3 regions of the Oribacterium sp. HCP3S3_B9 genome follow, and region 1 is predicted to be linked to each of the others. Evidence: predicted binding sites of a transcription regulator. Region 1 holds the regulator's gene; each other region holds the start of a gene.
What was found. Region 1 encodes Rex, which represses fermentation and respiration genes when NADH is low (regulators of the CRP and FNR family bind a similar motif). Its sites were predicted from a motif close to ATTGTTAANTANTTAACAAT; they were not measured.

Region 1 (10,960 bases):
GCTTCGCGAAGGATCCGCTGTACTGTAAGCTGATTCCGGACGAGGATACACGGAATCGTCTGCTGCCGGAGCTTTTTCACTGTGATCTAGAGGAGATGTTCGAGACCTGCGAAATCTTCGCAGACAGCCCGGAGCTGAATGGCATCCTGGTCGTATCCGACGAGTCGGAGCCGTATAATTTCTTCCGCTATTACCTGACCGAGCTTCGCGCGAATCTGAAGACCGACGAGTACCTCATCAAGGAGGACCCGAGCCTCCGGGCCTTCTGGAACTTCGTGCTCGGTAAGGACTATCTGAACGAGAAGTGGACCGACCAACTCCACCAGGAGGAGCGCATCCACATCATCTACCTCGCCGTCGATCCCGAGAAGCAGCATCATCACATCTCCTCGATCCTCATGGACGAGGCCATCGCCTACGCCGACGCACATCATCTCATGATGTCCCTCGAGACCCACAACGAGCATAACGTCGCCATGTACGAGCATTTCGGCTTCAAGCTTTACGGCGTGATGGAAAAGCACTTCGACCTCAAGCAGTACTGCCTCATCCGAGAGGTGCAGTAGAGGCCATCTTAAGAATTTCGTAAGGGGGTCTGACCCCATAAACTTTTGTTTAGATTCGGTTTATGAAAATTTAATGGGGTCAGACCCCATAAACTCGAGAGGTCAAGACCCCTTGAAATCAGGCCGTATTCCCGATATAATAACCTTGTCTGTGCGTAAGCACGATACAGGAGGTAGTGAGCATGGAGCTTAGACGAATACTCGCGATTCTCGCACTGGTCATCATCGCGTTTCTCCTCGTCGCCGTACTGTATTTCGCAGTGACCGGAGCGAACCAGTACCTTCTGGCCTGTTTATTCTGTCTGGTCGTCGTACCGGTGGTGATCTACATCTTCATCTGGTTCACGAAACTGACAAACAAAAAATAATGCAGGATGTTCTGGTCACGAATCTCTCACATACATCCGGGTGAGGACGCCCGAGATGGACTGTGTCAAAAAGGTGAAGAACATCCATAGTATCCATACACGGATGCTATCCTTAGGAGGATTCACATGGTAAGAGCAATCGTTGGAGCAAACTGGGGCGACGAGGGCAAGGGCAAGATCACCGATGTGCTTGCCGAGACCTCGGATATCGTTGTACGTTTCCAGGGTGGCGCAAATGCCGGCCATACCATCATCAACAATTATGGTCGTTTCTCACTCCACCTTATGCCGAGCGGCATATTCTATAATCACACCACATCCGTACTCGGAAATGGTGTGGCACTCGATATCGAGAGGTTCTGTGCAGAGCTGAAGTCCATCGTCGACGCCGGCGTTCCGACCCCGAAGATCCTGGTATCCAACCGTGCACAGGTTATGATGCCATATCACGTTCTGTTCGATACACTCGAGGAGGCGAGACTCGCCGGTAAGAGCTATGGCTCCACGAAGTCCGGCATCGCACCGTTCTTCTCTGACAAGTATGCGAAGATCGGTCTTCAGGTAAGCGAGCTCTTCGATGAGGAGGTCCTTCAGGATCGTCTGCACAAGGTCATCGAAATCAAGAATGCGATCCTGCGTGAGCTTTATCATGCACCGGAGATCAACTACGACGAGCTCCTCGAGGAGATGCATCGTCAGAGAGATATGATCGCACCGTATGTGACCGATACCTCGAAGTTCCTGCGTGAGGCACTGAAGGAAGGTAAGACCGTCCTGCTCGAGGGTCAGCTCGGTACCATGAAGGATCCGGATCACGGTATCTATCCGATGGTAACCTCCAGCTCCACACTCGCAGCCTATGGTGCCGTCGGTGCCGGTATCCCTCCATATGAGATCAAGGATATCGTCGCTGTAACGAAGGCATATTCCTCCGCAGTCGGTGCCGGTGATTTCGTTTCCGAGCTCTTCGGTGAGGAGGCAGATGAGCTTCGTAGAAGAGGTGGCGATAAGGGTGAGTTCGGTGCAACCACTGGACGTCCGAGAAGAGTCGGCTGGTATGATGCCGTCGCTTCGAAGTATGGTTGCCAGCTTCAGAGCGCGACCGAGGTCGCACTGACCGTCCTCGATGTACTCGGCTACCTGAAGGAGATCAAGGTCTGCGTAGGCTATGAGATCGATGGTAAGGTAACCACCGACTTCCCGGTTACACCGCTCCTTAACAAGGCAAAGCCGGTCTATGAGACCCTGCCGGGCTGGAACTGCGACATCCGCGGCATCAAGAACTATGACGAGCTTCCGGAGAACTGTAAGAACTACATCGACTTCATCGAGAAGCACATCGAGACCCCGATCACTATGGTTTCCAATGGTCCGGAGAGACACGAGATTCTGAAGAGAACCCCGAAGATCTGATCGCGTGACAAATACTAGTATAAACGAGGCGCCCATTGCATCACTGCAATGGGCGCCTCGTTTTTGTGGGTATAGATGAAGGGGTACGATGTCCTTCTCGCGGATGATTTCCACCTCGGTTTCGGTCATCATCGCCGCGCCCTGGAGAATCTTTTCGAAGCGTGTGCAGACGTTGTCGAGGTAAGCGCGGTTATAGGAACGCACGTAGAAGCTCGCCTCCGAATAGGCCGGCACGACATTGGCCGGTGTGCCGCCGCAGTTGGTGACTGTATAATGGATCTTCACGTCGGATGCGACGTGCTCACGTAAAAACTCAACGCCCTGGAAGGCGAGGATGAGGCCATCCAGCGCACTGCGACCCTTTTCCGGGCGGAGCGCAGCGTGCGCACTGGTGCCGTGGTAGATTACCTTATACTTCGAGTTCGCGAGCGACTTCACATCCACCTGCGTATTCGGACCGCCGTGCATCATGAAGGCCACGTCGAGATCGGTGAAATCGCAGCCGTTCCGGATCATCTGGATCTTACCGCTGATGCTTTCCTCGGCAGGGGTTCCGTAGACCGTGATGGTATAGGCCTGGTCCAGGTCTGCTTCTTTCAATGCCTTCGCCGCAGCGAGGATGGATGGACCCTGCAGATGATGACCGCAGGCGTGTCCGAGGCCTGGAAGCGCGTCATACTCACAGAGCAGTCCGATGTTCGGGCCGCCGTTCCTGTGGTGGAAGACGGCCTTAAATGCGGTCGGGACACCCGCAATGCCGGTTTCGACCTCGAAGCCTTCGCGCATAAGCCACTGTGTCAGAACGTCAAGGGCATGAAACTCCTCCATGCCGGTTTCCGGGTGATCGAAGATATCGTCGGCCATCGCGATCAGCTCTTCCCGAACGCCATCGATCGTTTGAAATAATCTTTCCTTCAAATTAAAAGCACCTCCGTTTTTTGATGAGCCCATTATACAGGGCAGCGGAAGTGCTTGTAAAATATAGAAAACAAAAGATTATTATTTATACTTATTTAACAATATAATTGTTAAGAATTCTACAACTTGCCTTTGACATCTATTTCACAGGATTGTATAATTTAGAACGAAATCTATGATTTTGTATGCAATATCTACAAAATCATATCACAGGAGAGCGTATTAACATGGCAAAGAAAGAAATATCACAGGCGGTTATCCAGAGACTTCCTAGATATTATCGATATCTCGAGGATCTCATGGATCAGGGGATCGAGCGCATTTCGTCGAACGAATTAAGTAAGCGGATGAAGCTCACGGCGTCGCAGATCCGTCAGGACCTCAATAACTTCGGCGGCTTCGGTCAGCAGGGCTACGGCTACAACATCCGAAATCTGCATGATGAGATCGCGAAGATCCTGAACATCGATGAGGAGCATGAGATGATCATCGTCGGAGCCGGTCACTTAGGACAGGCACTGGCGAACTATACAAATTTCCGAAAGCGCGGCTTCATCGTAAGAGCTATCTTCGATCAGGACCCGACGGTTATCGGTACCCGGGTAGGCGATGTTGAGGTGCTTCCGATGGAGAAGATCGATGAGGTCGTGAAGGCATCCAATGTCAAGATGGCAGCGGTCTGCATCCCGAAGACACCGGCCGTGAAGGTAGTCGAGCAGCTGATCGCCGACGGCGTCGTTGGTATCTGGAACTTCGCGCACGTCGATCTCGAGGTTCCGGATGATGTCGTCATCGAGAACGTGCATCTCTCCGAGTCGCTGATGCGTCTCAGCTACCGTATGGGTGAAGCCTACGGACGGAAAGAAGCGGAGGACGAGGCATAAGATGGTGATCGGTATCGGCACCGACATCCTGGAAATCAGCCGTATCGAGAGTACCCGGCGAACAGGCACGGAGACTCGTATTTTTACGGATCATGAGCGCCGGCAGGCATCTGGAAGAGATTCCATGCTTGCCGGTGATTTTGCATGTAAGGAGGCGGTCGCGAAGTGCTTCGGCACCGGCTTCCGCGGCTTCCGCCCGATCGACGTCGAGGTGCTCCGGGATGAACTCGGGAAACCCTATGTCGTGCTTCACGGCGCTGCCCGCACACTGTATGACGAGCTGGGCGGACGCTCGATTCAGGTCTCGATCTCCGACACGAAGGAGCTCGTCATCGCATTTGCCATACTGGAGGGCACAGATGGACACAGACAAGACGACCTATCTCAAGAAGATTCCGGCACGCCGGAGCGACAGTAATAAGGGAACCTACGGAAAGATCCTCGTGGCCGCCGGCTCGGAGGGCATGTGTGGTGCCGCTTACCTCGCCGGTCTCGCCGCCTATCGCAGCGGCGCCGGCCTCGTGCGCATCCTGACCCCTGCGTCGAACCGCCTCATCGTGCAGTCCCTGCTTCCGGAGGCGATCTTCACCGGCTACGATTCGGACAGTAATTTCCGGGTCCTGTCCGAGGCCAATGTCTCCTGGGCGGACATCCTCGTGCTGGGGCCAGGTCTCGGCACCGAGGCGCTGAGCGTGACGCTCGTTCGCGAGCTGCTGCAGGCCATCGCAGCGCAGTGTGATGCAACGCCGTCGAAATGGCTTGGGAAATTCCCGCTTCTGCTGATCGACGCAGACGGCCTCAATATCCTGAGCGTCCGTCCGGAGCTCATGCAGCTCGTCGACCAGATCGCACGGCAGATCCCGGTGGTCGTCACGCCACACCCGATGGAGATGGCGCGCCTCTCTGCGGTTTCGCTGCAGGAGATCCTTCAGTGCCCGGCCCACGCGGCGGAAGCATTGGCCGCGGCACATGGCACCATAACCGTGATGAAGGGCTCGGAAACCATCGTCCTGGATGCCGACGGACACGCCTTCCAGAACCTGGAGGCGAGCCCGGCCCTCAGTAAAGGCGGCTCCGGCGACGTCCTGTCCGGTGCCATCGCCGGCGTCTATGCCGTCCTGCGCGCCGACCGAATCGACGCACTGAACGAAGTCCCGCCAGAAGAACAGCGTACGCGTTGGCGCAGGATGGCCTTCGACGCAGCCGTCACCGGCGTCCTGCTCCATGCAGAAGCCGGACGACAGGCCGCAAATATCCACGGAACCCACGGCGTACTCGCCAGGGAAACGGCGGACATGCTCGGAATCGTGATGCATGCGTGAAGATGATTCCTGCGACCCGCCCGCCGTTCTAAGATGCAAACATGTCAGAAAAGCTTGATTCTACGCCGTTTTTACGTTATAGTACTAGAGTTTGATTTAAACATCGATCAATTTTATATATGTAATTGAGGAGAGTATTATGTCAGGACATTCCAAGTTTTCAAACATCCGTGCTAAGAAGGAAAAGAATGATGCCGCAAAGGGCAAAATTTTCACCATGATCGGCCATGAGCTCGCACTGGCTGTAAAGGCCGGTGGACCTGACCCAGCTAACAACTCCAAGCTCGCTGCTGTCATCGCGAAGGCAAAGGCAAACAACATGCCGAACGACACCATCAACAGCGGTATCAAGAAGGCAGCCGGATCCATGGATGCGGATAACTTCGAGGAGCTTCAGTACGAGGGCTACGGCCCGAATGGTGTAGCCATCATCGTCAAGGTTCTGACGGATAATAAGAACCGTGCTGCAGCGGATGTACGTTCCGCATTTACGAAGGGCCACGGCTCACTCGCAACGCAGGGTGCCGTTTCCTTCATGTTTGACGAGAAGGGCCAGATCATCCTCGACCGTGAGGCGATGGACGATATGGGTAAGGACTTCGACACACTGATGGATATGGCCATCGAGGCTGGTGCCGAGGACATCACCGACGAAGAGGATTCCTACGTGATCATCACGGATCCGGCGGACTTCGAGACGGTTCGCGAGAACATCGAGAAGCAGGGCATCCCGATGGCAGAAGCGGACGTCGTGATGATCCCGCAGAACTACGTATCGGTTACCGATCCAGAGGTCGTAAAGGGACTTCGCAGAACCCTCGACCTGCTCGACGCATCCGAGGACGTTCAGACTGTATACACCAACTGGGAAGAAGAGAATGAGGAGTAAAAAAAAGACCGCGTAAGCGGTCTTTTTTTTATGCATTGAGTAGGTTCTTCGGCTCCACCGTCACCGACCAGTTCGTATGATAGATGACGAAGCCCGGTGCCTGATTCGGCACCTTCCGAAGATTCTTCCGAATCGTATAATCGACCTCGACCTTCGGATCCTCACGATGCGAAGAGAAGTACGCCGCGAGCTCCGCCGCCTCGATGAAGACCCGGTCCGGCACCTCCTCCATCGGCTGCCCGCCCGTCTTCACGATGACATGCGAACCCGTCACGCCCTTCGCGTGGAACCAGAGATCCCCGCCATCCCCGAGTCGGAAGCTCACGTCCTCGTTCTGATAATTATTCTTTCCGATGAACAGCTCATAGCCGTCGCTCGTCACCCAGTGGTACGGCTTCGACTTCCGCTGCAGCCGGTTCTTTCCCTTTCCCGGCGTCTTATGCAGGAAACCGAAATCGATCATCTCCCGACGGATATCCTGCAGATCCTCCTCGGACTCCGCGATATCGAGCGCCGTGCGAATCGACTCGAGGTGCTCGACCTCCTTCCGCGTCTCCTCGAGCTGCACCGTCACGTTCTCCTTCGTACGCTTCTGCTTCTGGTACTTCTCGAGGTAGCGCTTCGCATTCTCCGCCGCAGAGAGATCCTTCTGCAGTGGAATCGTGATCTCACTGTTTGTATAGTAGTTCTCGCAGACCAGCTGATCCTCCCCACCCTGCAGCGAGTAGCCGTAGGTGTGCAGCAGCTCACCGTATACGCGGTACTTATCCATGCCCTCGGTATCCCGGAGCTGCTTCTCCTGAATCATCAGCTTCTTCCCGGCACGCTCCATCAGCGTCGTCAGCACCTTCCGGAGATCCGTCGAACGCTGACGGATCCTGGAGCTCTTATCCTTCTCACTGTAGAAGCGGCGGATGACCTCACTCATCGAGTCGAAGTGCTCGACCTCGAAGGCGGCGTCCGCCTCATACAGCGTGAGATCGAAGGCGGAGAAGTCCGTCGGCACCTCATCCTGGTAGACGATGACCGGATCCGGCTGCCGCTCGATTGCAACTTCTTCTATAATATGATGGAAGCTTCCGTACAGTGCGGCCAATGCTTCTGCCGGCTGGCAGTTCGCGGAGAGGTCGGGATCGACACCGGCGCGGTGACAGAGCTCGGAGGCCGTCAGTGGACTGAGACCCGTGATGTGATGGAAGAGCGCCTTGAAGACCGGCTCCGGCTGCTGCGCGAGCAGCGCACAGAAAGCGGCTTCATCGAGTGTCAGCGGATTCTTCTTTACACCCGCATCCGGGATGAAGTACGGACGATTCGGCAGCACCTCCCGCACGGAGGACTGGGAAGCGGAGATGCGCTTCACGGAATCGATGATGCTGTGGTCATCGCGGAGCAGGATGATGTTCGAGTACTTGCCCATCAGCTCGACCGCGAGGTAGCGCTTTCCGAGGTCGCCCATCTCATCGAGATGCTCGATGGTGAAGAGGATGACACGCTCGAGACCGTCCTCGTGCAGCGCCTGGTCCGGCTGTCGCACGTCGAGGATCGCACCGTTTCCGATGTGCTTCCGGAGGGCCATACAGAAGGTCGGCGCGTTGATCGGCGCCGGCTTCGCATCCTCCGTGAGGGTGCAGAGCGGAAGGGACGGATTGACCGAGATCTGTACCTTCACATTATCCTTCTGATTTCGCACGGTCAGCTGGATCTCATCCTTCTCCGGCTGTGTGATCTTCGCAATCCTGCCGCCGATCAGACGCTCGCGAAACTCCTTTACGGTCGCCGAAACGACCAGTCCATCATATGCCATAGCACATCGCCTTTCTATATCAAAAACCTTACGTGACAGTTCAGACAGGGGACCCCACGACCTGAACTGTTAAAACTTTACTTCTAAATTATAGTAGACTATAATTTATTACATATGACTAAAAAACGCAAGCCGCCCTCGGGCAGGCTGTGCACATCGAGGTAATCTATGAAATTAAAAAGCATGACCGGATTCGGACGCGCCGAGGTCTCGAACGACCAGTACCGCCTGTCCGTGGAAGTGAAGTCGGTCAATTCCCGTTTCCTGGATCTCAGCATCAAGATGCCGAAGAAGTTTAATGCACTCGAGGCCAATATCCGAAACACTGTGAAGGAGTACATCTCCCGTGGCAAGGTCGATCTCTTCATCACCTACGAGAGCTTTTCAGAGAAGGGAAAGGCCCTCCGGCTCGATCTGCCGCTCGCGAAGGAGTACCTGGAGTCCATGCGTACACTGGTGAACGCGCTGGGAGTCGAGGACAATGTTAAAGTCACCAATCTGGCGTCGCTGCCGGATGTGCTCGTGCTCTCTGAGGAATCTGAGGATGATGACGCGCTCTGGGAGAGCCTGAAGCCGTCACTCACCGGTGCACTCGAGCGTTTCTCCGAGACCCGTGTGATGGAGGGCGAGAACCTCCAGAAGGATCTCCTCGGAAAACTCGCCGAGATGGAAGCCATCGTGAACCGTATCGATGCGCGTTCGCCGGAGATCACAGCCGCCTATGAGGCGCGTCTTCGTGCGAAGGTATCGGAGCTCCTCGAGGGTACCGGCATCGACGAAGCCCGCATCGTGCAGGAGGTGACGATCTACTCGGATAAGATCTGCACCGATGAGGAGCGGGTACGCCTGCACAGCCATATCAAGAATATGCGGACGAAGCTCCAGAACGACGGCCTCGTCGGTCGTGAGCTTGATTTCGTCGCACAGGAGATGAACCGTGAGGCGAACACGACGCTCAGTAAGGCAAACGACCTGATCGTATCGGAGGATGCGATCGGGCTGAAGACCCTGATCGAGAAGATCCGTGAGCAGATTCAGAATCTTGAGTAAGGAAGGTATACATGGAAAAGGGAGTTTTAGTTGTGATTTCCGGCTTTTCAGGAGCCGGTAAGGGAACGCTGATGAAGCAGCTTGTTTCCCGTTATGATCAGTATGCACTGTCGATCTCAGCGACGACGCGCCAGCCGCGCGAGGGCGAGGTCGATGGACGCGAGTACTTCTTCAGGACGAAGGAGGAGTTCGAGGAGATGATCGCACAGGATGCGCTCGTGGAGTACGCGCAGTACGTCGAGCACTACTACGGCACACCGAAGAAGTATGTCGAGGAGAACCTCGAGGCCGGAAAGGATGTACTACTCGAAATCGAGATCCAGGGCGCACTGAAGATCCGCGAGAAGTACCCGGAGGCGATCCTGATCTTCGTCACACCGCCATCGGGAGAGGAGCTTCGCCGCCGTCTCGTGGAACGTGGCACGGAGACCATGGAGGTCATCGAAAAGCGCCTTCGGAGAGCCATGCAGGAGTCGGAGGGCGTCGAGGCCTACGACTATATATTGGTAAACGATAATATTGACACTTGCACCGAAAAATTGCATAATCTCATACGTGCCGCGCACGAAAAGTCCAGCCGGCACATGGAGATCATCGAAAATGTAAGACAGGATCTGAGGAGGATAGAACATGTCACAGCAAACATATAATGACCTGATTGATGCAGCGAAGAATACGAACGCCATTCAGGACGACACGGATAAGCTCGTAGAGAGCCGTTACGCAGCCGTTATCGCCAGCGCGAAGCGTGCACGTCAGCTGATCGATGGTGCAGATCCTGTACTTCCGAACGCAGAAGGCAGAAAGCCGCTCGCGATCGCTGTCGAGGAGCTCGCACGGAATCTCGTGACCATCAAGCGTGGTACGGAGGTCGATGACGATCCGAAGATCGCGGCGAGAGAGAACCCGGGCTTCGCTTTTGACCTCGATGAGGACAGCGAGGACGAGGACAGTGAGGATATCATGCTGATGAACGATGCGCATGCAGCTTCCTCTGAGGATGACTACAACTCCGACAGCGAAGCATAATATATGAAGATTCACATGATATCCCTCGGTTGTGACAAGAACCGGGTGGACAGTGAGAAGATGCTTTCCAACCTGCTCGAGAAGTATCCGGGCAGTGAGCTCACCGATGATCCGGCTGAGGCAGATATTACAGTCATCAATACCTGCGCCTTCATCGGGGATGCGAAGGAGGAGAGCATCAACACCATCATCGAGAATGGTGAATATAAAGAAACAGGCAGGCTCAAGAAGCTCATCGTGGCGGGCTGCCTCGCAGAGCGCTACCGTGAGGAGATCCGAAAGGAGCTTCCGGAGGTCGATGAGGTCATCGGCGTGAAGGAGTATGTCGAGCGTCTGGATGTGCAGATGAAGCGTGTCGAGAACGCAGAGAACTACACGGCGTATCTCAAGATCGCCGAGGGCTGCGACAAGTGCTGCACCTACTGCATCATCCCGAAGCTGCGCGGACACTACCGCTCGGTGCCGATGGAACACCTTCTGGAGGAGGCGAAGCGACTTGCTTCCGAGGGCACGAAGGAGCTGATCCTCGTGGCCCAGGAGACGACCCTCTACGGTGTCGATCTCTATGGTAAGAAGAGCCTTCCGGAGCTCCTGAACCGGCTTTCGGAGATCGAGGGTCTCGAGTGGATCCGTATCCTGTACTGCTACCCGGAGGAGATCACGGACGAGCTCATCCAGACGATCCGTGATAACCCGAAGGTCGTACACTACCTCGAC
Region 2 (10,960 bases), on a different contig from region 1:
AGGATTACGAAATCACCGTGATGGGTGAGATCACTTCCAACTATGAGCCGGATTACGACAAGCTGATCCGCGATGTACTCCGCAACATCGGTCTCACCGATGTCGAGAAGTACAACATCCGTTACCTGATTTCCAGACAGTCCCCGGACATCGCGATGGGTGTTGATAACGACGGTGCCGGCGACCAGGGTATGATGTTCGGCTATGCGACGAACGAGACCGCGGAGATGCTGCCGATTCCATACGTTCTTTCCACGAAGGCGCTGCTCAAGCTGCGTGCCTACAACCTGAAGGACGGCTTCCGGAAGTTTCGTCCGGATGCGAAGGCACAGGTATCCTTCGATTATGATACTCACCGCATCGACACCTTCCTGATCTCCACCCAGCATGCCGAGGAGACCTCTCTCGACGAGGTACGTGAGATCGTTTCCGGCATCATGAAGGAAACCGCAGAGGAGATGGGCCTCAACACCGACTTCCGTGTGCTGGTGAATCCGACTGGCCGCTTCGTTCTCGGTTCCTCCTTCGCCGATTCCGGTCTGACCGGTCGTAAGATCATCGCCGACACCTATGGTGGAGCCGCACATCACGGCGGCGGAGCCTTCTCCGGTAAGGATCCGAGTAAGGTCGATCGTTCCGCTGCCTATATGGCACGTAAGATCGCCCGCGACATCGTAAACGCCGGCAAGGCGGATCGCTGCGAGGTACAGCTGGCCTACGCGATCGGCGTCGCAGAGCCGGTTTCCGTATATGTCGACTGCTTCGGTACCGAAAAGCAGGATCGTAATACCATCTGGGAGGAAATCAAGCACAACTATGACCTGACTCCGAAGGGCATCACCCGTGCGCTGGATCTCCGCCACGTAGATTACAACCTGGTATCCAGCTACGGTCACTTCGGCAAGTCCGAGCTTCCATGGGAGAAGTAACTTGTCCCAGATGAAGTCAAAAGAAAAGACACTCTGGCATGATGGTCTTCAGTACGATCTGCTCCTCGGCATCGTCCTGGAGCTGATCGTACTTTTCGTTTCCATCCTCTTCTGGCATATGCAGTTCCCGAAGCTGGCCATCGCGAAGGCAGCGGTCCTGAACCTCCTGTATCTCGTGCTGGCACTCCCACTGCTCGTCGGCATCTTCGGGCTCTCGGCACGGTCGATGGAAAACACCTTCTGGACCCGGCTCCTCACACAGCTCGCGTGGCCGGCACTCCTTGCCGGTGTCCTCGCCGCCCTCATCCTCTGCCTGATCCCGCCCTACTGCTCCGGCAGTACGAAGCCGAAGCAGTATATGCAGATCGATCAGGGCATCGACGAAAACATGCTGGCCGACCTGCAGCAGCTCTTCCCGGAGACCATCCTGCCGACTGCCGGTGATGTCTCCTACCAGTACTATAAGTACACGAGTATCCTCGAGAACAGCCTGCACATAAGCCTCGGCGAGACGCTCGACGAAGCCAGCTTTCAGCGTGAAGCTGCCCGCATCGATGCTCTGCCGATGCTTACATCCGGCACCCGCACGGAAGGCGAGAACATCACGCTCATCGATCTCCAGACCCCGGAGGGTCTCCTCCTGCACCTGAGCCTCGACGCCGCCTGCCACCGCATCATTTACTCTGCCAGCTGCCAGCAGTACTGATCTTAAGAATTTCGTAAGGGGGTCTGACCCCATTACGAAATCCTTACGAAATCCTTAAGCCGGCCGTAAGGGGGTCTGACCCCATAAAAATGACCCCATAAAAAAACGGAACCTTCAGCGGTTCCGTTTTTTTGTATGGATTACTTATTGTAGTTTACGATGGTGCCGAAGTCCGGCTTCAGAGATGCGCCGCCGATCAGTCCGCCATCGATATCCGGCTGTGCGAGGAGCTCCTTGCAGTTGCCGGCATTCATGGATCCACCATACTGGATGCGGATCGCCTCTGAGGTATCAGTGTCATAGATCTCACCGATGGTCTCACGGATCGCCTTACATACCTCTTCAGCCTGTGCGGAGGTCGCCGTCTTACCGGTTCCGATCGCCCAGATCGGCTCGTACGCGATAACGACACCCTTCGCCTGATCAGCGCTTACGCCCTGGAATGCGATCTTGATCTGCATACGGATCCAGTCCTCAGTGATGCCCTGCTCTCTCTGCTCGAGGGACTCACCACAGCATACGATCGGCTTCAGACCCTTCTCAAGTGCCTTCAGAAGCTTCTTATTGATGTCCTCGTCGGTCTCATGGAAGTAGCCTCTTCTCTCGGAATGGCCCATGATCACGTACTCTACGCCCGCATCGACGAGCATGTCTGCAGAAATCTCACCGGTGTATGCACCCTTATCCTCGAAATACAGGTTCTCTGCGCCTACATGTACATTGCTGCCCTTTACAGCATTGACCACTGGTACGAGGTCGATAGCTGGTACACAGTACACAACGTCCACGTCCTCATTCTGCACAAGTGGCTTTAATGTCTCGACGAGCTTCAACGCCTCAGAAGGAACCATGTTCATCTTCCAGTTACCGGCAATAATCTTCTTTCTCATATAGATACCTCTTTCTAAGATGATGAAAAAAAGCCGGAGGCACTCCCACGGAAGGCCTCCGGCCACAGTTCAATTAGTTCTTATCGTCTGCTGCAGCAACACCCGGAAGCTCCTTACCCTCAAGGAACTCAAGGGAAGCGCCACCACCCGTAGAGATATGGCTCATCTTATCGCCATAGCCGAGCTGGTTAACCGCAGCTGCAGAATCACCGCCACCGATGATGGTTGTCGCATCGGTATCTGCGAGTGCCTTCGCAACGGCCTTCGTACCAGCCGCAAGGGTCGGGTTCTCGAATACACCCATCGGTCCGTTCCATACAACGGTCTTTGCGGACTTTACAGCCTCTGCATAGAGCTCAGCAGTCTTCGGTCCGATATCCATGCCCATCTTGCCAGCCGGAATCTTGTCAATGTCTACAACCTCTGTATCGATCGGTCCATCGATCGGATCTGGGAAGTGATCGGTGATGACGGCATCTACCGGAAGAAGAAGCTTCTTACCAAGCTGCTCTGCCTTTGCAATCATCTCCTTGCAGTAGTCAAGCTTCGTCTCATCGCAGAGAGAAGAACCGATCTCGTAGCCCTGTGCCTTTGTGAAGGTGAATGCCATACCACCACCGATGATGAGGGTATCGCACTTCTCAAGGAGGTTCGAGATAACATTCAGCTTATCTGCAACCTTCGCACCGCCGAGGATCGCTACGAAAGGACGTACCGGATTCTCAACCGCCTGGCCGAGGAACTGGATCTCCTTCTGCATCAGGTAGCCGACCACATGCGGGCCATTGATGTACTTGGTAACACCAACATTGGAGCAGTGTGCTCTATGTGCAGTACCAAATGCATCATTTACGAATACATCTGCGAGAGAAGCCAGATCCTGTGAGAATGCATCACCATTCTTGGTCTCCTCTGCTCTGTAACGAGTATTCTCGAGAAGAATCACATCACCGTCCTTCATCTCTGCAACGGCTGCTCTTGCGTTTGCGCCGACAACCTCAGGATCTGCTGCAAACTTTACTTCCTGGCCGAGAAGCTCGGAAAGTCTCTTTGCAACCGGAGCGAGGGTCTTGGAAGGCTTATCCTCCTCTGTCTTCACCTTACCGAGGTGGGAGCAGAGAATCACCTTGCCACCGTCCGCGATCAGCTTCTTGATGGTCGGAAGTGCAGCGACGAGTCTGTTCTCGTCGGTGATCACACCATTCTTCAGAGGAACGTTGAAGTCGCATCTGCAAAGGACGCGCTTGCCCTTTACATCGATATCATCCACTGTTAACTTGTTTAAACCTGCCATAATAAATCTCCTTTTATAAAAAGAGGCCAGGCCCATGAAGGCCGGACCTCTTTAAAGTCATATCCCTATATATTCTGAGAGGAATTAGTCAGCAATCAGAGAACCGAAGTACTTGATTGTTCTAACCATCTGAGATGTGTAGGAGTTCTCGTTGTCATACCATGAAACAACCTGTACAAGAGTCTTGCCGTTGCCCATCGGGAGAACCTTGGTCTGAGTAGCATCGAAGATGGAACCAGCCATGGAGTTGATGATATCGGAAGATACGATCTCGTCAGTGTTGTACTCGAAGGACTCAGTCTCCTCAGCCTTCATCTGAGCGTTAACCTCATCAGCGGTTACTTCCTTAGCAACAACTGCATCAAGGATGGTAGTGGAACCTGTAGCTACAGGAACACGCTGAGCAGCACCGTTCAGCTTGCCATCAAGCTCTGGAAGAACGAGGCCGATTGCCTTTGCTGCACCGGAGGATGCAGGAGTGATGTTCTGAGCACCTGCTCTGGAACGACGAAGGTTGCCCTTTCTCTGCGGTCCATCAAGGATCATCTGATCGCCAGTGTAAGCGTGTACAGTGGTCATGAAGCCGGACTCGATCGGAGCGAGGTCGTTAAGAGCCTTTGCCATCGGAGCGAGGCAGTTGGTGGTGCAGGATGCAGCGGAGATGATCTGATCATCAGCTGTAAGAGTCTTGTGGTTTACGTTGTAAACGATGGTCTTCAGATCCTTACCAGCAGGTGCAGAGATCACAACGTGCTTAGCACCAGCGTTGATGTGTGCCATGGACTTCTCCTTAGAGCAGTAGAAACCTGTGCACTCAAGAACTACGTCGATGTCAAGATCCTTCCAAGGAAGGTTTGCAGCATCCTTCTCCTTGTAGATCTCGATCTCCTTGCCATTTACGATGATGGAGTGATCGGTAGCCTCTACAGTACCGTTGTATCTGCCGTGGGTCGTATCATACTTAAGAAGGTATGCAAGCATCTCCGGGCTGGTCAGATCGTTGATTGCTACAACATCATAACCCTCAGCCTGGAACATCTGTCTGAATGCGAGACGACCGATACGGCCGAAACCATTAATCGCAACTCTTACTGCCATAATAATATCCTCCTGATATTTTAATGAAATAAATGGTTACATAAACATTTCCATTAGCATCTGTTATTGTATGCTATCAAATGTCTTTTTGCAAGTACAAAACAGTGATTTTGTGAAAAATTTCACAGTAAATATACAAATTGGCCGATGCCCCTACGGGCACCGGCCAGAGCAGATTACTGCAACATAGATTTTACATAGCCCGCGATGTTGTCGGCGTGGTCCGAAATACGCTCGAGGTCACCGATGACATCGAGGAAGGCCACACCTGCGGAGGTACTGCACTTGCCCTCGCTGAGACGCTGCATGTGATGCTCACGCATCTCACGCTCCATCCTGTCCACGATATCCTCGGAGCGCTTCGTATCGATGACTTCATCGATGCTGTTATCTTCGAGTGCATTGATGGACAGGCTGAAGCTTGCCTGCGCCTGCTGTCCGATCTTCTGAAGATCCTGGATACCCTTTTCTGTGAAGTGCACGCCGTTGTCGAAGATATATTTCGCCTTTTCGACGATGTTCTCTGCATGATCACCGACACGCTCCATATCCGTCAGTGTATTCAGCATCCGGGTTACCTCAAACTTCTGACGCTCGCTGAGGGACAGCTGGTCGATCTTGATGAGATAATTCGTGAGAAGTCCCGTCATATGGTCGATCAGCTTCTCCCGATCATGCACATCCTGAATCAGCTTCTCGTCTCCGCTCTCCAGTGCACCACAGGCGTCGTTGATATTGACCGCGACGACACGGCCGAGGTTGACGACCTCGCTTTGGGTCGCCGCCAGGGCGATCGCCGGGGACTCCAGGATACGCTCATCGAGATGGCGGCGGAGACGCTGCTCTTCGATGTTCACCTTATCCTCTGCGGTCTGTGCGCCTTCGGCGACGGTTTTCTCCGGAACGAATGCGCCGGAAAGCTTCACAAGAAGATCACCGAACGGATAAAGCACGAGTGTACAGCACACATTAAAAATCGTATGGAAGATCGAAATCTCCACCGGCGTAAGCATGCCGTTGAAGAACTGCGGCACTGCGAAGGAGGCTGCAAAAATCAGTACTCCGAACATCACAGCACCCGCCACGTTAAACAGCAGGTGAATGCAGGCAGCCCGCTTCGCTGTGCGGCTGGTACCCGTCGCGGAAATCACCGCCGTCACGCAGGTACCGATGTTCTGTCCGAGGGTGATATAGAAGCCGGAGGCTCTCGGAACCGCTCCTGCAAGCGCCAGGGTCTGCAGGATAGAAACCGAAGCAGCGGAGGACTGGATGATACCGGTCACGACGGCACCGACCAGGATGCCCAGGATCGGATTTCCGCCGATCGCACGGAACGCATCGGAAAAGATCGGTGAATCCGCATATGGGGATACCGCACCCGACATGAACTCGAGGCCGATGAAGATGAAGCCGACACCGATACAGAAATTACCGATCAGGTCATCACTGCCCTTCTTGCCAAACAGGATACGGAACGCACCGATGGCGATCAGTACCGGTGCAAAGAAATCCGGCTTCAGCACCGTCAGCATATCGCTCGAAATCTGTGTCAGCGATACCATCCAGGCCGTGATCGTCGTACCGATATTCGCACCCATGATGATTCCGACCGCCTGTGAAAGATTCATGATGCCGGCATTTACGAAGCCAACGACCATGACCGTCGTCGCAGATGACGACTGCACCAGTGCCGTGATCGTCGCACCGAGCACCACCGCCATAAAGCGGTTCTTCGTCACGATGTCCAGGAATCCCGAGATCCGGTTACCTGCCGCCTTCTGCATGCCGTCACTCATGACCGACATACCATACAGGAACATACCTAGTCCGCCCAGAAGACGGAACAGACTCGCCACATGATCTACTGTCATAATCACCTCTAGATAAATGTCGATGTAAAATCGAACGCCAGGCAGCAACCCCTGCCAAGTCGGATTATAACAGACCGCAAATTTCGTGTAAACCGTTCGTAAAGTTCCTTCGCAGATACAAAAAAGAGGCGGAGGGACATCCTCCACCTCTGCCCGCACAGTGCTCAGCCCTGTGCAGCTGTAAAACCATAATAAATGTTGATGCCATCCAGCAGTCCGGCTGCGATCTTGTCGCAGGCCGCCTGGCTGTGGTCACTGGCCTTATCCCCGACCTCGATATCCACTGACGGTACCGTCGAGTAGGCGGTCTGGGTCAGATCCATGTCCATGCTGCCACTCGAGAACACCTTCATACCCGATGCCTTGAGTCCTGCGATGAGGCTCTCACCAAGCTTCTCATGCTTCTGCCAGTAGCTCGCCACCGGCTCCATCGACTTCAGTGCATCCGGTGTGCTCATGAAAAAGACGCCCTTGTTTGACTTCGTGGAATCGAAGTGGATCGCGATATGGCAGTCCGCCTTATTGTTTGCGATGACCGTACGTGCGATATTATCGAGCTGTACATCCTTATCATCACGAATCATGAGCACATCGTAGCCATCCGCCAGCAGCTTCTGCTTCAGACTCTCGGCGACCATCAGGGTCGCCACCGGCTCCGCCGTACCATCGGCGAAGGTCATGCCGCCGGAAACGGCCGTCGCAGTCGTGCTGCCGGCGGCCGTCGAACCGCCGGTTACCTTTTTCGATCCATCCGGATGACACAGGGTCCGTACCGATCCGCCGCCCTTCGTACCGTGGCCTGCATTGACCGCCACGGTAATGCCCTTTCGTGCACTCTCGGCGACATCTGTGGTATAGAGGACGGCCTTTCCGGTGTTGATCTTCGAATTACCGGCATACTTCCAGTCCAGATTCAGTCCGATTTCTGTGCTTGCGAGCGAGCTCATGCACATACATACGGAAAGAACAGCTGCCGTGATCAAAACGCTTAATTTCTTCATGTTCTTCTCTCTTTCACTCCATCGTATACATCATGGCACAGGGCGCGGATCATCTATACGATGCCCTGCCCAGCACGCCCCTCAGCCGCACCCACCCTGCGGATGGGCGACTGTATCCATCGCTGCCGGACATCTCTATGCTCGTTTTCTTTCTACACTAGAAGTCTACGCGAAAAAAAAGAGGCATGCAACAACGAAACACGAACATAGCTCTTACATATTTCTTACGTTTATCGCGCAGATCCGTCCATATCAGTGAAGCAGTGCCGAAATCGCGAACCAGATCAGGACGATGATGCCGAGGCCGATACGATAGTATCCGAAGATGGCGAAGCTGTTCTTCCGGATGTAGCGCATCAGGAAGTTTATGCAGTATACGCTCACGATATAGGCGATGACCATACCGAGGATCAGATAGAAGAGCTGCGGGCCGGTGAAGGCGAAGCCGAACTTGATGATCTTCAGGAAGCTCGCACCGAACATGACCGGTACCGACAGGAAGAAGGAAAACTCTGCAGCCGGTGTACGTGCGACGCCGATCAGCATCGCGCCGAGGATCGTCGCGCCAGAACGGGAGGTACCCGGAATCAGTGCGAGGCACTGGAAGAGACCGATATAGATCGCGGTGCGCATATCCAGATCCTGCAGACGATTGATGTGAAAATCGACCGTTTCGTTCCGCTTCTCGATCAGAATGAAGAACACGCCATACAGGATCAGCATCAGCGCCACGACGAAGCCGTTATAGAGATACTTGTCCAGGAGGTCATCGAAGAGGATACCGATGACGGCCGCCGGGATGCAGGCGACGATGATCTTGATCCAGAGATCGACGCGGGATGGCACGAGGCCGACGCGTCCATTCGAGCGACGACGTGCAAACGGCCAGAGCTGACGGAAGAAGGTGGTGATGACCGCGAGGATCGCGCCCAGCTGGATCACGACCTCGAAGACCTTATAGTACTCATCCGGCTGGTTCAGCCGGATCAGCTCATTGACGAGAATCATGTGTCCTGTACTGGAGATCGGAAGCCACTCGGTGAAGCCCTCCACGAGTCCGAATACGATAATTTTTAAGGTTTCAACAAAACTCATTCTATTTCCTCCACATATTGCTTATGCCTGTCGATTTTCGATCTGCCAGTCGATCGGCGTGAGGCCGTGTGCCTCCAGGTACTGATTTGTTTTCGAGAACGGACGTGAGCCGAAGAAGCCACGATAGGCACTCAGCGGACTCGGGTGCGGCGACTTCAGAATCAGATGCTTCGGATTCCGCAGCATCGCCTCCTTCATCTGAGCCGGACGGCCCCAGAGGATAAATACCATCGGGCGGTCGATCTGATCCAGTACCCGGATCGCCGCATCAGTGAACGCCTCCCAGCCGATGCCGTGATGGCTGTTCGCCTGATGTGCCCGCACGGTCAGCACGGTGTTCAGCATCAGCACACCCTGATCCGCCCACTTTTTCAGATACCCGTTATCTGGAATCGTGCAGCCGAGGTCGTCATGCAGCTCCTTATAGATGTTCACGAGGGATGGCGGGATGGCCACCTCCGGCTTCACCGAAAAGCAGAGCCCATGGGCCTGTCCCGGCTCGTGGTACGGATCCTGTCCGAGGATCACCACCTTCACCTTTTCCAGCGGAGTGAAGGAAAAAGCATTGAAAATATTCTCTGCCGCCGGATAGATCGTCTGCGTTTTATATTCCTGATCGACGGTATGGTACAGCTGTTCATAGTACGGCTTGCTGAATTCCGCCTCCAGCGGCTTCAGCCAGTCATTCGTAATCATCATTTCTTTCTCCTGTGCACACTTTCGTGCATTCTTTCGCCGACGGGTCAACGCACATACCGATCCGTGGTCGGTACGACGCGCGCAGCATATATTTATCCGTGATAAACATTGTGACTCCGGGACCTGGAAACATTCTTATAAAGATCATACAGGAGGGATCCCGTCTTTCCTTCCTCCGGATAATCATCGCCGCTCTTCAGATCCAGCACATACTTCCCGTAGCAGTTGATGATCGTCGTCCCGCTCGGATGCGTCCGTACGCGCTGAAAATCACCGCCGTAACACGGATGTACATGACCATGAATCATGTATTTCGGATGGTAGCGTTCGAGCAGCTCGTTTAAGCAGCGGAAGCCCTGATGCGGCAGGTCGTCCATATCGCCGTAGCCCTGCGCCGGCGCATGTGTTACCACGATATCGAAGCCGTTTCGCAGTGCGATGGCCGAGCGAAGCCGGTCGATCCGCTTCTCCATCTCACGCTCCGTATACATATAGTTTCCTTCTTTATACCGCATCGAGCCGCCGAGGCCCAGGATGCGAAGTCCGCGAAAATCATAGATGCGATCGTCCACGCAGTCACAGCCGAGCGGCGGCATCGTATCATAACAGTTGTCATGATTTCCATGCACATAAAGCAGCGGTGCATGTCCAGCCGTCACCAGAAATTCGAGGTAATGCGGATTCAAATCGCCGGCAGACACGATGAGGTCGACATCCCTGAGCTCGGCCGGATCGTAATAATCATAGAGCTTCTTATCCTCTTCGTCTGCAATCAGTAATACCTTCATAATGAACCTTTCAGAAATCCGCTGATACGGATCAGCTCCTGTGCCCGCTGATTAAAGGCCTCGAGCTTCGGAATCTCACCGATGATGTTATCATTGAGCCAATGCATATTCACGATCTCTTCGCTGGAGAGCCGTGGTGCCTGCGCGTCCTTTATGAGGCCCTCCTGACTGTGGATTTCTCCGTCAAACGGATGGATTCGTCCGGATAGAACACCCTCGCGAAGCGCCGTCAGCATCTTCCGGGAGGCATAGTGGAGCTGCCCGGAAAGAATCACATCGATGACCCCGGATTCCATACCGAACCAGAAATTCAGTGCCTCATGTGACTTCGTAAGTCGGCTGTTGTCCCAGGAGCCTTCCAGAATCGAACGGAGGATGATCTCATAGAAGCGTCCCCAGTCGAAGATCGGCGTGGCAATGTTGGATACCGCACCGTCCTCTGCTATCCGATAGACGCCGAACTCTCGCGACAGCTTCTTCGCCGGTGTCAGTTCCGGTCCGGAGATCGTCCGGATGCCCTGACTGAGCAGCGACTTCTTCCAGTCATGATCCCGGAGTGCCGACCACTCGAGATGGATCCAGGCATATG
Region 3 (10,960 bases), on a different contig from region 1:
TTGACCGAATGTATCAACCGCTTTCTGGAACACCAGAAGCCGGAAAACAGGAAGCTTTTCGTCCGCCGCTACTGGTACCTTTCGGAAATCAAGGAAATCGCCGGTGACTATGGCTTTACGGAAAGTAAGGTCAAGATGACCCTGAGCCGCATGCGCGCACAGCTCATGACTGAGTTAGAAAAGGAAGGCATCTCATGTTGACGAGAGAAGAAAAGGCGCGGCAGCTCCTGCACGCGATGACAGAGATCGAGGATCGCTATATCGCGGAGGCTGCCCCGGAAAATACAGAACATAGCGCGGCTTCGGAAGGGGCTGTGGAGACGGCGACGCTTGTGCAGATGAAGCACGCGGACGTCGAGAAGACGAAAATGGACGCACAGAAGGAAGCGGAGGCGCCAGCGAAAGCAGATATGCCGGACGAAGATCGTCATTCGGAGCCGAAGGTCCTCTATATGAAACCGCAGAAACGCTGGAAGCCGATGGGTATCATCGCGGCCGCTGCGGTTCTCGTAATCGGCTTCGGAGCATATATGAAGACAGAAAAAGCCAGCAACTCGATGGCACCGGTCGCGTTCGTCACCGGTGGAAGCGATATGGCGAGGGCTATCGATGGTGAGGACGAGAGCGCGGCCACCGGAGCTGATCAGGAGTCTGCAGGCGCAGCTGCGATGGAAAGATCCGCGAGGATGGAAACCGGCGCAGATCCGGACGTCGCCGCAGCGGAAGGTGATCCGGAGATGGCAGCCGAAGCAGCGCCGTATGCGGATCAGGGCACGATGGAAGTGGATGGCAGTGCGCGGATGAAATCCTCAGTGACGGAAACCGGTGCCACACCGGAGGCAGCCTCCTCGGATGCGCAGGAGAGCATGCAGCTGGCGAACCCATGGAGTGACTTCGATTCACTGGAAGAGGCAGAAGCCGATGCACTACTCCAGATTGAACTCCCGGAAAGCTACCAGAATTTTGATCATCGTATTTACCGTTCGATGCATGGCGAGATGCTCGAAATTATCTATCAGGATGCCGACGGGCAGGAGGGCTTCCGTATCCGGAAGAGCCGTGGCTCCGAAGACATCAGCGGTGACTACACAAGCTACGCACAGGAGAAGACGCTGACCAGCGGCGGTCGCTCCGTCACGATCCGCGGAAACGGAGATACGATCTCCGTCGCCACCTGGAGCAATCACAGCTTGAACCTCAGCTACGCCATCTGTGTAGCTGAAGACCAGCACTTCACGGAAGATGATATCCGAAGCCTCATAGAAGCCATCGATCCAGCGATCTGGAAATAAGAAAAACACATGGCCATACAGAAAGGAGCTGACCATGAAAAGAAAGAGTGATACCACCATAATGAAACGGAAGCGCCTGAACAACACCAGCGTGCGCCTGCTGGCGCTCGCTGCTGCCGGCCTTCTGCTGGTCTCCGGCCTCACGGCCTGTGGTGCCAGTGCCAGTAAAAGCGCTTATGTAAGTGAGACGATGGCAGCTGCCAGCGGTGGCATGTATAACGAAGCCTCAGCAGAAGAGGCCGTCGCCGACTACGACAGCGCAGCGAATATGAAAATGAACAGCGTTTCGCTGCAGGAACGCGGCGATACCGGCACAGACAGCACCGGCGCCGACGGTTCGGTCGATACCACGAAGATCCCGGATTCCCGTAAGCTCATCCGAAACGTCGACCTCAGCTTCGAGACTACCGATTTCGATACCTTCGTACAGGATATTCAGAGTAAGACGACCGCACTTGGCGGCTACATCGAGTCCAGCGATGTAAGCGGTAACGCCTATACCGACCGTCGCCGCAGCGCCTACTTCACCCTGCGCATCCCGAAGCCACAGGTCGACAGCTTCCTGAGCTTCGCTGAGGGAGAAGCCAATCTCACAAGAAAGTACGAGTATACCCAGGACATCACCCTCCAGTATCATGACACCGAATCTAGGAAGAAGGCCCTCCAGGCAGAATATGACCGACTGCTTCAGCTCATGGCGAAGGCCGAATCCGTCGACGCCGTCATCGCCATCGAACAACGCCTGTCGGAGATCCGCTACCAGCTCGACAGCTTCGAATCCGACCTCCGCCGCTACGATAACCAGGTCGATTACTCCACGGTCACGGTCGATGTCAGCGAAACCACCGTCCTCACCGCCTCGGAAAAGAGCGGCTTCTGGAGCCGTGTACAGGCAAACCTCGAATCGAACCTCGAAGACCTCGGTGACGCCGTCACCAGCTTCCTCATCTGGTTCCTGGCGAGCATCCCGGTACTCCTCGTCCTCGCGATCCTCTTTTTCATTATTTACCGCATCGTGAAGGCCATCCGCAGCCGCAGGAAAACCAGAAAATCTGAAAAAGTAAACCCGAACATAGCGGACAAGGTTGCTCCACCAGTAAATTCATCTGAAGAAAGCATTGATCACGAAAACCGAAGGACCGATAACTAAAGCGCAGTACTACGAGGTCGGTGTTACTGTTCAAGCGTAGTTAAGTCAAGACGTGGCTCGGCGGACGGCAGCCGGAAGCCATACGAAGAGACCGTGTGAAATCAAGCCGGGTCCCCTTAGCGGCACTTGGTACATTTTCCTTAGCACCCTCTGCAACGCTGAGTTTTCATGAAGAAAACTCAGCGATTGCAGAGGGCCTAGTGCCGCTTAGGGTCCCCGGCTTAGATTTCACCGGTCTCGTAGTACTGTGTTTTCGGCTGTTGTCCGCCGAGCCACGTCTGAACAGTACTGTGTTTCTGTTGCCGTTCTCCGGGGTATGGGCACCGGGCATGATTGCACACCGCCTTGCCGCAGACCTCATTTTGTGCTATAGTTTGCGGCAAATGGATCCTTCCGTCTGGAGACCGGTGATCCATTAGCGCCAGGACCGTAAAGGTCGACGAGGATGACAGTCATCGAAAGACTCGGCGGATGCTGTCACGGAGTAGTGATCGTAAGAGGAAAAAGAAAAAGCGGAATCAACACCGTAACAGAAGTTTCCCCACACTGAACAACACCCATACATCCACAGGGCATGCACGCTGCATGCCCCTGTTCTGTACCCACCGCAGCGGCACTGCATGCTATGCGGGCAGCAGAAACACCCGGCAGACCTCCCGGTGATGCCCGCCCTGCTTTCCTGTGCAGAACGCCCGTCGGATGCATGCGTCTGATCAGTGAGAGGAGATTTTTTATGTGTGGAATTGTAGGATATGTAGGACAGCAGCAGGCAGCACCAATTCTTCTGAACGGCCTTTCGAAGCTCGAGTACAGAGGCTATGACTCAGCCGGCATCGCCGTGCGGAACGAGCAGGGCGAGATCGAGGTCGTGAAGGCAAAGGGACGCCTGAAGAATCTGATGGAGAAGACGAACGACGGCAAGGCGATGAAGGGCACCACCGGCATCGGCCACACCCGCTGGGCGACCCATGGCGAGCCATCCGAGACCAACGCCCACCCGCATATGAGCTTTCATCATAAGGTGGTCGCGGTTCACAACGGCATCATCGAAAACTTCCAGGAAATCAAGGATAAGCTCCTGAAGAAGGGCTATCAGTTCTACAGCCAGACCGATACCGAGGTCGCCGTCAACCTCGTGGACTACTACTATGAAAAGTACGGACAGGGACCGATCGACGCGATCGCACGGGCAATGATGCGGATCCGCGGCTCCTATGCCCTCGAATTCATGTTCATGGACTGCCCGGGGGAGATCTACGTCGCCCGGAAGGACGCACCGATGATCATCGGCGTCGAAGAGGGCGAGACCTATGTCGCCTCCGATGTACCGGCGATTCTCAAGTACTGCAAGAACGTGTACTACATCGACAATTCCGAGATCGCGAAGCTCACCGCCGGAAAGGCAGAGTTCTTCAATCTCGATCAGGAGCCGGTCGAAAAGGAGCTCGTCGAGATCAAGATGGATGCGCAGGCCGCCGAAAAGGGTGGCTTCGAGCATTTCATGATGAAGGAGATCTATGAGCAGCCGAAGGCTGTCCGTGATACGATCACTTCCGTCGTAAAGGATGGTCACATCGATCTGTCCCCCGTCGGCCTCAGTGATGAGGAGATCCAGAAGATTTCGCAGATTTACATCGTCGCGTGTGGCTCTGCCTACCATGTCGGTGTCGTGACACAGTACGTGATGGAGGGCCTCGCCCGGATCCCGGTGCGTGTCGAGCTCGCGTCCGAGTTCCGTTACCGAAACCCGATCCTCGATCCGAACGGCCTCGTAATCATCATCAGCCAGTCCGGTGAGACGGCCGATTCGCTGGCCGCACTTCGTGAAGCGAAGGCACGCGGCATCCGGACCCTCGGCATCGTCAATGTCGTCGGTTCCTCCATCGCACGCGAGGCGGATAACGTGTTCTATACCCTCGCCGGACCGGAGATCGCGGTCGCTACGACGAAGGCATACTCCACCCAGCTCATCGCCGGCTACACCCTCGCCATCGAATTTGCGAAGGTACGGGGCGAGCTCGAGGAGGCGCGCTATGCGGAGCTCATCACAGAGCTTGGAACACTGCCGGAGAAGATCGAGCGCATCCTGCTCGATAAGGAGCGTATCCAGTGGTTCGCCGCGAAGCAGGCCAATGCGAAGGACGTGTTCTTCATCGGCCGTGGCATCGACTATGCGATCGGACTCGAGGGCTCGCTCAAGCTGAAGGAGATCAGCTATATCCACTCTGAGGCCTATGCGGCCGGTGAGCTGAAGCACGGCACCATCTCCCTGATCGAGAAGGGCATCCTGGTGGTCGGCATCCTGACCCAGCCGGAGCTCTTCGAAAAGACCGTGTCGAACATGGTCGAAGTGAAATCCCGTGGCGGCTACCTCATGGGCCTCACAAGCTATGGAAACTACAGCATCGAGGATACCGCAGACTTCACCGTCTACGTACCATCGACGGACCCGTACTTCGCGACCAGCCTCGCCGTCGTACCGCTCCAGCTGCTCGCCTACTATGTGAGCGTCGCCAAGGGCCTCGACGTCGATAAACCGAGAAACCTCGCGAAATCCGTCACCGTGGAGTGAGCTGAGCCGAAGCACGGTCCCGTCTCACCATCGGATTTCAAGAACCGAGCGCTCGGAATCCGCATGCGTGCAGTTCCGCTGCTTCGCATGCAGAAGAAAGCAGCGGTAAATCTTTAAGAAAAAGTCACCAGACCGGAGAAAAACTCCGAGTTGGTGACTTTTTCCAGATATTGACAAATTTTTGTTCATTATGTCATTATTTTAACAAATTTTTTGTTAAAAACATGCACAAAAAGGCGTACATTCGAAGAAAATTCGTTGTCGAGCCTCGCGAATTTGATATAATATATCAGTCTATGATTTTATTTTAGGAGGTATGTGAACATGGGTGTTACCACTTTTAAAGGTGGCGTCCATCCCTATGACGGCAAGGATCTCGCCAAGGATCAGGCGATCGTCGAGCTGAAGCCACAGGGACTCATGGTCTATCCGCTTTCTCAGCATATCGGTGCACCGGCGAAGCCGGTTGTAGCGAAGGGGGATCGTGTCCTCGTCGGACAGAAGATCGCTGAGGCTGGTGGATTTATTTCCGCACCTGTCATCTGCTCTGTATCAGGTACTGTAAAGAGTATCGAGAAGAAGCTGACGGCCGGCGGAGCCATGGTAGACGCAATTGTAGTAGAGAACGACCAGCAGTATGAAGCGATCGAGGGTTTCGGTCAGGCGAGAGACTATACGAAGCTCACGCGTGACGAGATCGTGAATATCGTAAAGGAAGCCGGTATCGTCGGACTGGGCGGAGCAGGATTCCCTACCTCCGTGAAGCTGGCACCGAAGAACATCGATAAGATCGATTATTTCCTCGTAAACGGTGCCGAGTGTGAGCCTTACCTCACCTCCGACTATCGCATCATGCTCGAGGAGCCGGAGAAGATCATCGGCGGCCTCAAGGTCATCCTTTCGATTTTCCCGAACGCGAAGGGCGTAATCGGTATCGAGGACAACAAGCCAGAGGCTGTCCGCACGATGACGGAAGCCGCAAAGGGCGAGTCCAACATCGAGGTTGTGTCACTGAAGACCAAGTATCCGCAGGGTGGTGAGCGCCAGCTGATCTATGCGATCACGGGTCGTAAGATCAACTCCGGTATGCTTCCGGCAGACGCAGGCTGCGTCGTGGACAATGCTGCCACCATGCTCGCCATCTATGAGGCCGTTTGTGAATCGAAGCCGCTCGTTTCGAGAATCCTCACCGTCACCGGTGATGCGATGGCAAAGCCGGGCAACTTCCGCGTGCCGACCGGTATGAACTACCAGGAGATCGTGGATCAGGCCGGTGGCTTCAAGACCGAACCGGAGAAGATCGTCTGCGGTGGACCGATGATGGGTATTCCGCTCTTTAAGCTGGATATCCCGGTAGCGAAGAACTCGAGCTCCATCCTGGCATTCGCACATGATCAGGTTTCCCATGAGCCGACCACAGCCTGCATCGGCTGCGGTCGCTGTGTTTCCGCATGCCCGGAGAACCTCATGCCGACCATGATGTTCAAGGCTGCACTGAAGAAGGATACCGCCCGCTTCACAGTGCTCGAGGGCATGGAGTGTCTCGAGTGTGGTGCCTGCGCATATGTATGCCCGGCGAAGCGTCCGCTCACCCAGGGCTTCAAGGAGATGAAGCGCCGTGTCGGTGCGGAGCGTAGAGCTGCCGCTGCAAAGGCAAAGGCTGAAGCAGAGGCGAAGGCCGCTGAGAAGAAAGCGGAGGAGGTACAGAAATAATGAGTAAGCTTTTAAATCTTTCCTCAAATCCGCATATTCGTGACAACGTAACGACTGCGGAAATCATGCGCGATGTCTTCATCGCCCTGATTCCGACGACCCTGTACGGTATCATCCAGTGGGGCTTCAACGCTGCACTCGTATGTATCCTGACGGTCGCTGCTGCTGTAATTTCCGAGCTTGTGTATGAGAAGTGCATGAAGCTGCCGATCACCATCAAGGACTGGTCCGCTGCAGTTACAGGTCTCATCCTCGCACTCAACTGCCCGCCGAATATCCCGGCATGGATTCCATGCCTCGGTGCTGTCTTTGCCATCATCATCGTAAAGCAGCTCTATGGCGGCCTCGGTAAGAACTTCATGAACCCGGCACTCGCTGCCAGATGCTTCCTGCTGATTTCCTTCGCAGGTAAGATGACCAGCTTCACCGGTGTCGGCGCAGATGCACTTTCCGGTGCAACCCCGCTTGCCTTCATGAAGACAAATCCAGACGCGATTGCAAAGATCGACCTCGGTGCTGCCTTCCTCGGACGTATCCCTGGAACCATCGGTGAGGTTTCGAAGCTCTGCGTACTGATCGGTGCAGCCTACCTCATCATCCGTAAGGTGATTTCTCCGAAGATCCCGCTGATCTACATCGGAACCGTTGCCGTATTCACGTTGCTTTTCGGTGGTCACGGCTTCGACCTTTACTATCTCGCCTGTGAGCTCTGCGCCGGTGGACTGATCTTCGGTGCATTCTTCATGGCGACGGACTATGTTACATCCCCGATCACCCCGCTCGGCCAGATCATCTTCGCGATTATGCTTGGTATCCTGACCGGACTGTTCCGTCTCTTCGGCGGCTCCGCAGAGGGTGTTTCCTATGCCATCATCATCTGCAACATCCTCGTGCCGATGATCAATGTGCATACCGTACCGAAGGCTTTCGGAAAGGAGGGCGCTAAGAAATGAAGAAGGATTCATTTATGAAGGACGCGCTTGTCCTTTCACTGATTACACTGATTTCCGGCTGCTGCCTCGGTGGTGCCTACGGCCTGACGAAGCAGAAGATCTATGAGATCAATATGGCTTCCACCATCGCATCCTACAAGCAGGTTATGCCGGCAGAGGAGTACGATGATGAAACCTATGCAGATGCCCTCACCACCGCACAGAGCGATGGAAAGATCGCAGCCGATAATGGCGGCGCTTCCCTGATTTCTGTCGTCGCTGCGAAGGATGCATCCGGTGCAGAAACCGGCTACATCGTCAAGGGCTCAGCCGCTGGTTACGGTGGAAGTGTCATCGTCGTCGTCGGTGTCGATGCAGACCTCAAGGTAACCGGTATTTCCTTCCCGGAAACACTTCCGGAGACGGCAGGTCTCGGTCAGAAGGCTACAGAGCCTGCATTCTATGAGCAGTTTGCCGGCAAGGGCACGAAGCTCTCTGTAAAGAAGGGCGGCGGTGCCGGTGAGGATGAAATCGATGCAATTTCAGGTGCGACCATCACCTCGACCGCGGTTACGAACACGGTCAATGCCGCTACTGAATTTGTTCAGGATTACATCCTTAAGTGAAGGAGGATAGAAGATGAATAAATATGTAGAAAGAATTTATAACGGTATCGTTAAAGAAAATCCTACCTTCATCATGATGCTTGGTATGTGTCCTACGCTGGCAACCACCACGAGTGCGACCAACGCGATCGGCATGGGTCTTTCCACGACCGCCGTACTGGTCATGTCCAACATGCTCATTTCCGCTATTCGTAAGGTGATTCCTGGTCGTATGCGTCTTCCGAGTGAGATCGTCGTCGTTGCATCGCTCGTAACCGTCGTACAGCTCCTCATGCAGGCCTATACGCCGGATGTTTACAGCGCGCTCGGTATCTATATCCCGCTGATCGTCGTAAACTGTATCATCCTCGGACGTGCAGAGTCCTTTGCGCTGTTCAATACGCCGATCCTGTCCTTCTTCGATGGACTCGGAATGGGTCTCGGCTTCACCTTCGCACTCGTTGCGCTCGGTGCATTCCGTGAGATCCTCGGTGCAGGCTCCATCTTCGGCTTCCAGATCATCCCGGATGATTTCCATATCGGTATGATGGTTCTGGCTCCGGGTGCGTTCCTGGTGCTCGCTTTCCTTACCGCGATCCAGAACAAGCTGGGCCTTCCGTCTGCAACCAACGGCGGACAGGAGTCAAACGAATTTGTAACCTCCGGCGATGTGTTCGGTGCATATAACCAGAGCACAGATGCCGCTGACGTGAAGGAGGCATGAGTATGGTAGATCTTCTGTTAATTGCAATTAAATATTCTCTTGTTTCCAACGTCGTTCTGTCTCAGTTCCTCGGAATCTGTGCCTTCCTCGGTGTATCGAAGAAGTCCTCCGCTTCCAAAGGTATGGGCGCTGCCGTTATCTTCGTTACGGTACTGGCATCGATCGTTTCCCACCTGATCTATGTGGGCATCATGAGCGCAAGCTCCCCGATCTGTAAGGCACTGGGCATCAAGGATGGTCTCGATTTCCTGAACACCATCGTCTTCATCCTGCTCATCGCCGCACTCGTGCAGCTGGTTGAGATGTTCATGAAGAAGAACATGAAGAGCCTCTATGATGCGCTCGGTGTTTACCTTCCGCTGATCACCACGAACTGCGCCGTACTCGGTGTTGCACTGAACAACGTAAGCTATGGCTTCAACATGATCGAGTGTATCGTATACGCACTCGGCATCGGTATCGGCTTCGCCCTCGCCATTCTCCTCCTTTCTTATGTTCGTGAGAATGTGCTCGAGGATAACAAGGACATCCCGCGTTCCTTCCAGGGCGCACCGATCGTTCTTCTGACGGCGTGCCTGATGTCCATGGCATTCTTCGGATTCCAGGGTCTGATCTGATAGGAGGGTAGAGAAAATGGTATTATTTGTCGTTGTTGCTGCCATCCTGGTCGGCGCTGTCGGTTTAGTCATCGGCATCTTCCTGGGCGTGGCTTCCGAGAAGTTTAAGGTTGAAGTAGATGAGCGTGAAGCGAAGGTCAGAGACTGTCTGCCAGGTAACAACTGCGGTGCCTGCGGATTCCCGGGCTGTGATGGCTGTGCGAAGGCCATCGCAAGCGGTGAAGCTGCCGTCACCCAGTGTCCGGTTGGTGGTGCTGCGGTCGCTGAGAAGATCGCTGAGGTGATGGGTGTCAAGGCGGAGCCGATCGACGAGTCCAGCAAGATGGTCGCGTTCGTACGCTGCCAGGGTGACTGCTCGAAGGCGAAGCAGGCATACCACTATTCCGGTATCGCAGACTGTTCCGATCTTGCGGTCGTACCAAACGGTTCCGAGAAAGAGTGTGCATTCAGCTGCTGTGGTTACGGTACCTGCGTGAAGGCCTGTGCATTCGATGCGATCCACATCGTAAACGGTGTCGCTGTCGTCGATAAGGAGAAGTGTGTGGCCTGTGGTGCCTGCATGAAGGCCTGCCCGAAGCACATCATCGATCTCGTTCCGTATAAGAAGAAGCATAACGTTGCCTGCCAGAACCATCTGAAGGGCAAGGCGGTCAAGGATGCCTGCGCGACCGGATGTATCGCCTGCGGTATGTGCGAGCGTAACTGTCCGTTCGATGGTATCCATATCGTGAATGATCTTGCAGTGATGAACGAGAACTGTAAGGACTGCGGTATCTGTGCCCAGAAGTGTCCGACCGGTGCCATCACTGGTAAGCGCCCGGTGGTCAAGAAGCCGGCTGCTCCGACCGCTCCGAAGGCTGCAGAGACTGCACCGACGCCGAAGGCCGCTGAAACAGAGGCTACGAAGCCGGAAGCATAAATATGTATAGAAGAGAGTCTGTGTCTTTTATGACACAGGCTCTTTTTTGTATGTATTAAATAGACATGCTGTATGATAAGATACAAGATGTTGATCCTATCGAAGTTCAGGTACTATAGTTTCCGAAAATAGATAGTAAAAAAGGAAGAAATCTCCGAAATATTAAAATCACATAAAGAATCTTTACTAATAAATTTTTAACAATTATAATTATCTGAATTGGGATTACCAAAATATTAACATTGCATACAAGGAGGAGGCCTATGGAATTACAGATTCAGGATCTGGTTACATCGATTCGCAAAGAGGGTGTCGATGCAGCAAACGCTGAAGCTGACTCTATCATTGCGGAAGCCCGTAAAAAAGCAGACGCAATTATTTCCGATGCAAAGGCAGAAGCTGCTGCTGCGAAAGCAGGCGCAGAAAAGGAAATCGG

Region 2: the regulator Rex is predicted to act here: its motif matches at 5,027-5,046, upstream of gap (type I glyceraldehyde-3-phosphate dehydrogenase).
Region 3: the regulator Rex is predicted to act here: its motif matches at 5,204-5,223, upstream of rsxC (electron transport complex subunit RsxC).

Annotation. Positions count from the first base shown of each region.
Region 1 is NZ_JBQHVY010000002.1:210,552-221,511, reverse strand. It holds gene ACTNC3_RS02385 (GNAT family N-acetyltransferase) at 1-566, shown strand, start outside; gene ACTNC3_RS02380 (phosphate ABC transporter substrate-binding protein) at 749-934, shown strand; gene ACTNC3_RS02375 (adenylosuccinate synthase) at 1,061-2,347, shown strand; partial or broken gene ACTNC3_RS02370 (M20/M25/M40 family metallo-hydrolase) at 2,489-3,175, opposite strand; gene ACTNC3_RS02365 (redox-sensing transcriptional repressor Rex) at 3,493-4,149, shown strand; gene acpS (holo-ACP synthase) at 4,151-4,567, shown strand; gene ACTNC3_RS02355 (NAD(P)H-hydrate dehydratase) at 4,509-5,471, shown strand; gene ACTNC3_RS02350 (YebC/PmpR family DNA-binding transcriptional regulator) at 5,611-6,360, shown strand; gene ACTNC3_RS02345 (Rqc2 family fibronectin-binding protein) at 6,389-8,164, opposite strand; gene ACTNC3_RS02340 (YicC/YloC family endoribonuclease) at 8,333-9,214, shown strand; gene gmk (guanylate kinase) at 9,226-9,864, shown strand; gene rpoZ (DNA-directed RNA polymerase subunit omega) at 9,845-10,243, shown strand; gene rimO (30S ribosomal protein S12 methylthiotransferase RimO) at 10,247-10,960, shown strand, end outside.
Region 2 is NZ_JBQHVY010000008.1:81,169-92,128, forward strand. It holds gene metK (methionine adenosyltransferase) at 1-929, shown strand, start outside; gene ACTNC3_RS06040 (hypothetical protein) at 931-1,635, shown strand; gene tpiA (triose-phosphate isomerase) at 1,776-2,525, opposite strand; gene ACTNC3_RS06050 (phosphoglycerate kinase) at 2,599-3,819, opposite strand; gene gap (type I glyceraldehyde-3-phosphate dehydrogenase) at 3,904-4,917, opposite strand; gene ACTNC3_RS06060 (Na/Pi cotransporter family protein) at 5,094-6,788, opposite strand; gene ACTNC3_RS06065 (N-acetylmuramoyl-L-alanine amidase family protein) at 6,953-7,789, opposite strand; gene ACTNC3_RS06070 (undecaprenyl-diphosphate phosphatase) at 8,042-8,884, opposite strand; gene ACTNC3_RS06075 (uracil-DNA glycosylase) at 8,906-9,580, opposite strand; gene ACTNC3_RS06080 (metallophosphoesterase family protein) at 9,676-10,371, opposite strand; gene ACTNC3_RS06085 (BMP family ABC transporter substrate-binding protein) at 10,368-10,960, opposite strand, start outside.
Region 3 is NZ_JBQHVY010000010.1:16,315-27,274, forward strand. It holds gene ACTNC3_RS06500 (RNA polymerase sigma factor) at 1-201, shown strand, start outside; gene ACTNC3_RS06505 (hypothetical protein) at 195-1,292, shown strand; gene ACTNC3_RS06510 (DUF4349 domain-containing protein) at 1,327-2,442, shown strand; gene glmS (glutamine--fructose-6-phosphate transaminase (isomerizing)) at 3,176-5,014, shown strand; gene rsxC (electron transport complex subunit RsxC) at 5,339-6,727, shown strand; gene ACTNC3_RS06525 (RnfABCDGE type electron transport complex subunit D) at 6,727-7,680, shown strand; gene ACTNC3_RS06530 (FMN-binding protein) at 7,677-8,285, shown strand; gene rsxE (electron transport complex subunit RsxE) at 8,299-8,988, shown strand; gene ACTNC3_RS06540 (electron transport complex protein RnfA) at 8,991-9,605, shown strand; gene ACTNC3_RS06545 (RnfABCDGE type electron transport complex subunit B) at 9,622-10,524, shown strand; gene ACTNC3_RS06550 (hypothetical protein) at 10,788-10,960, shown strand, end outside.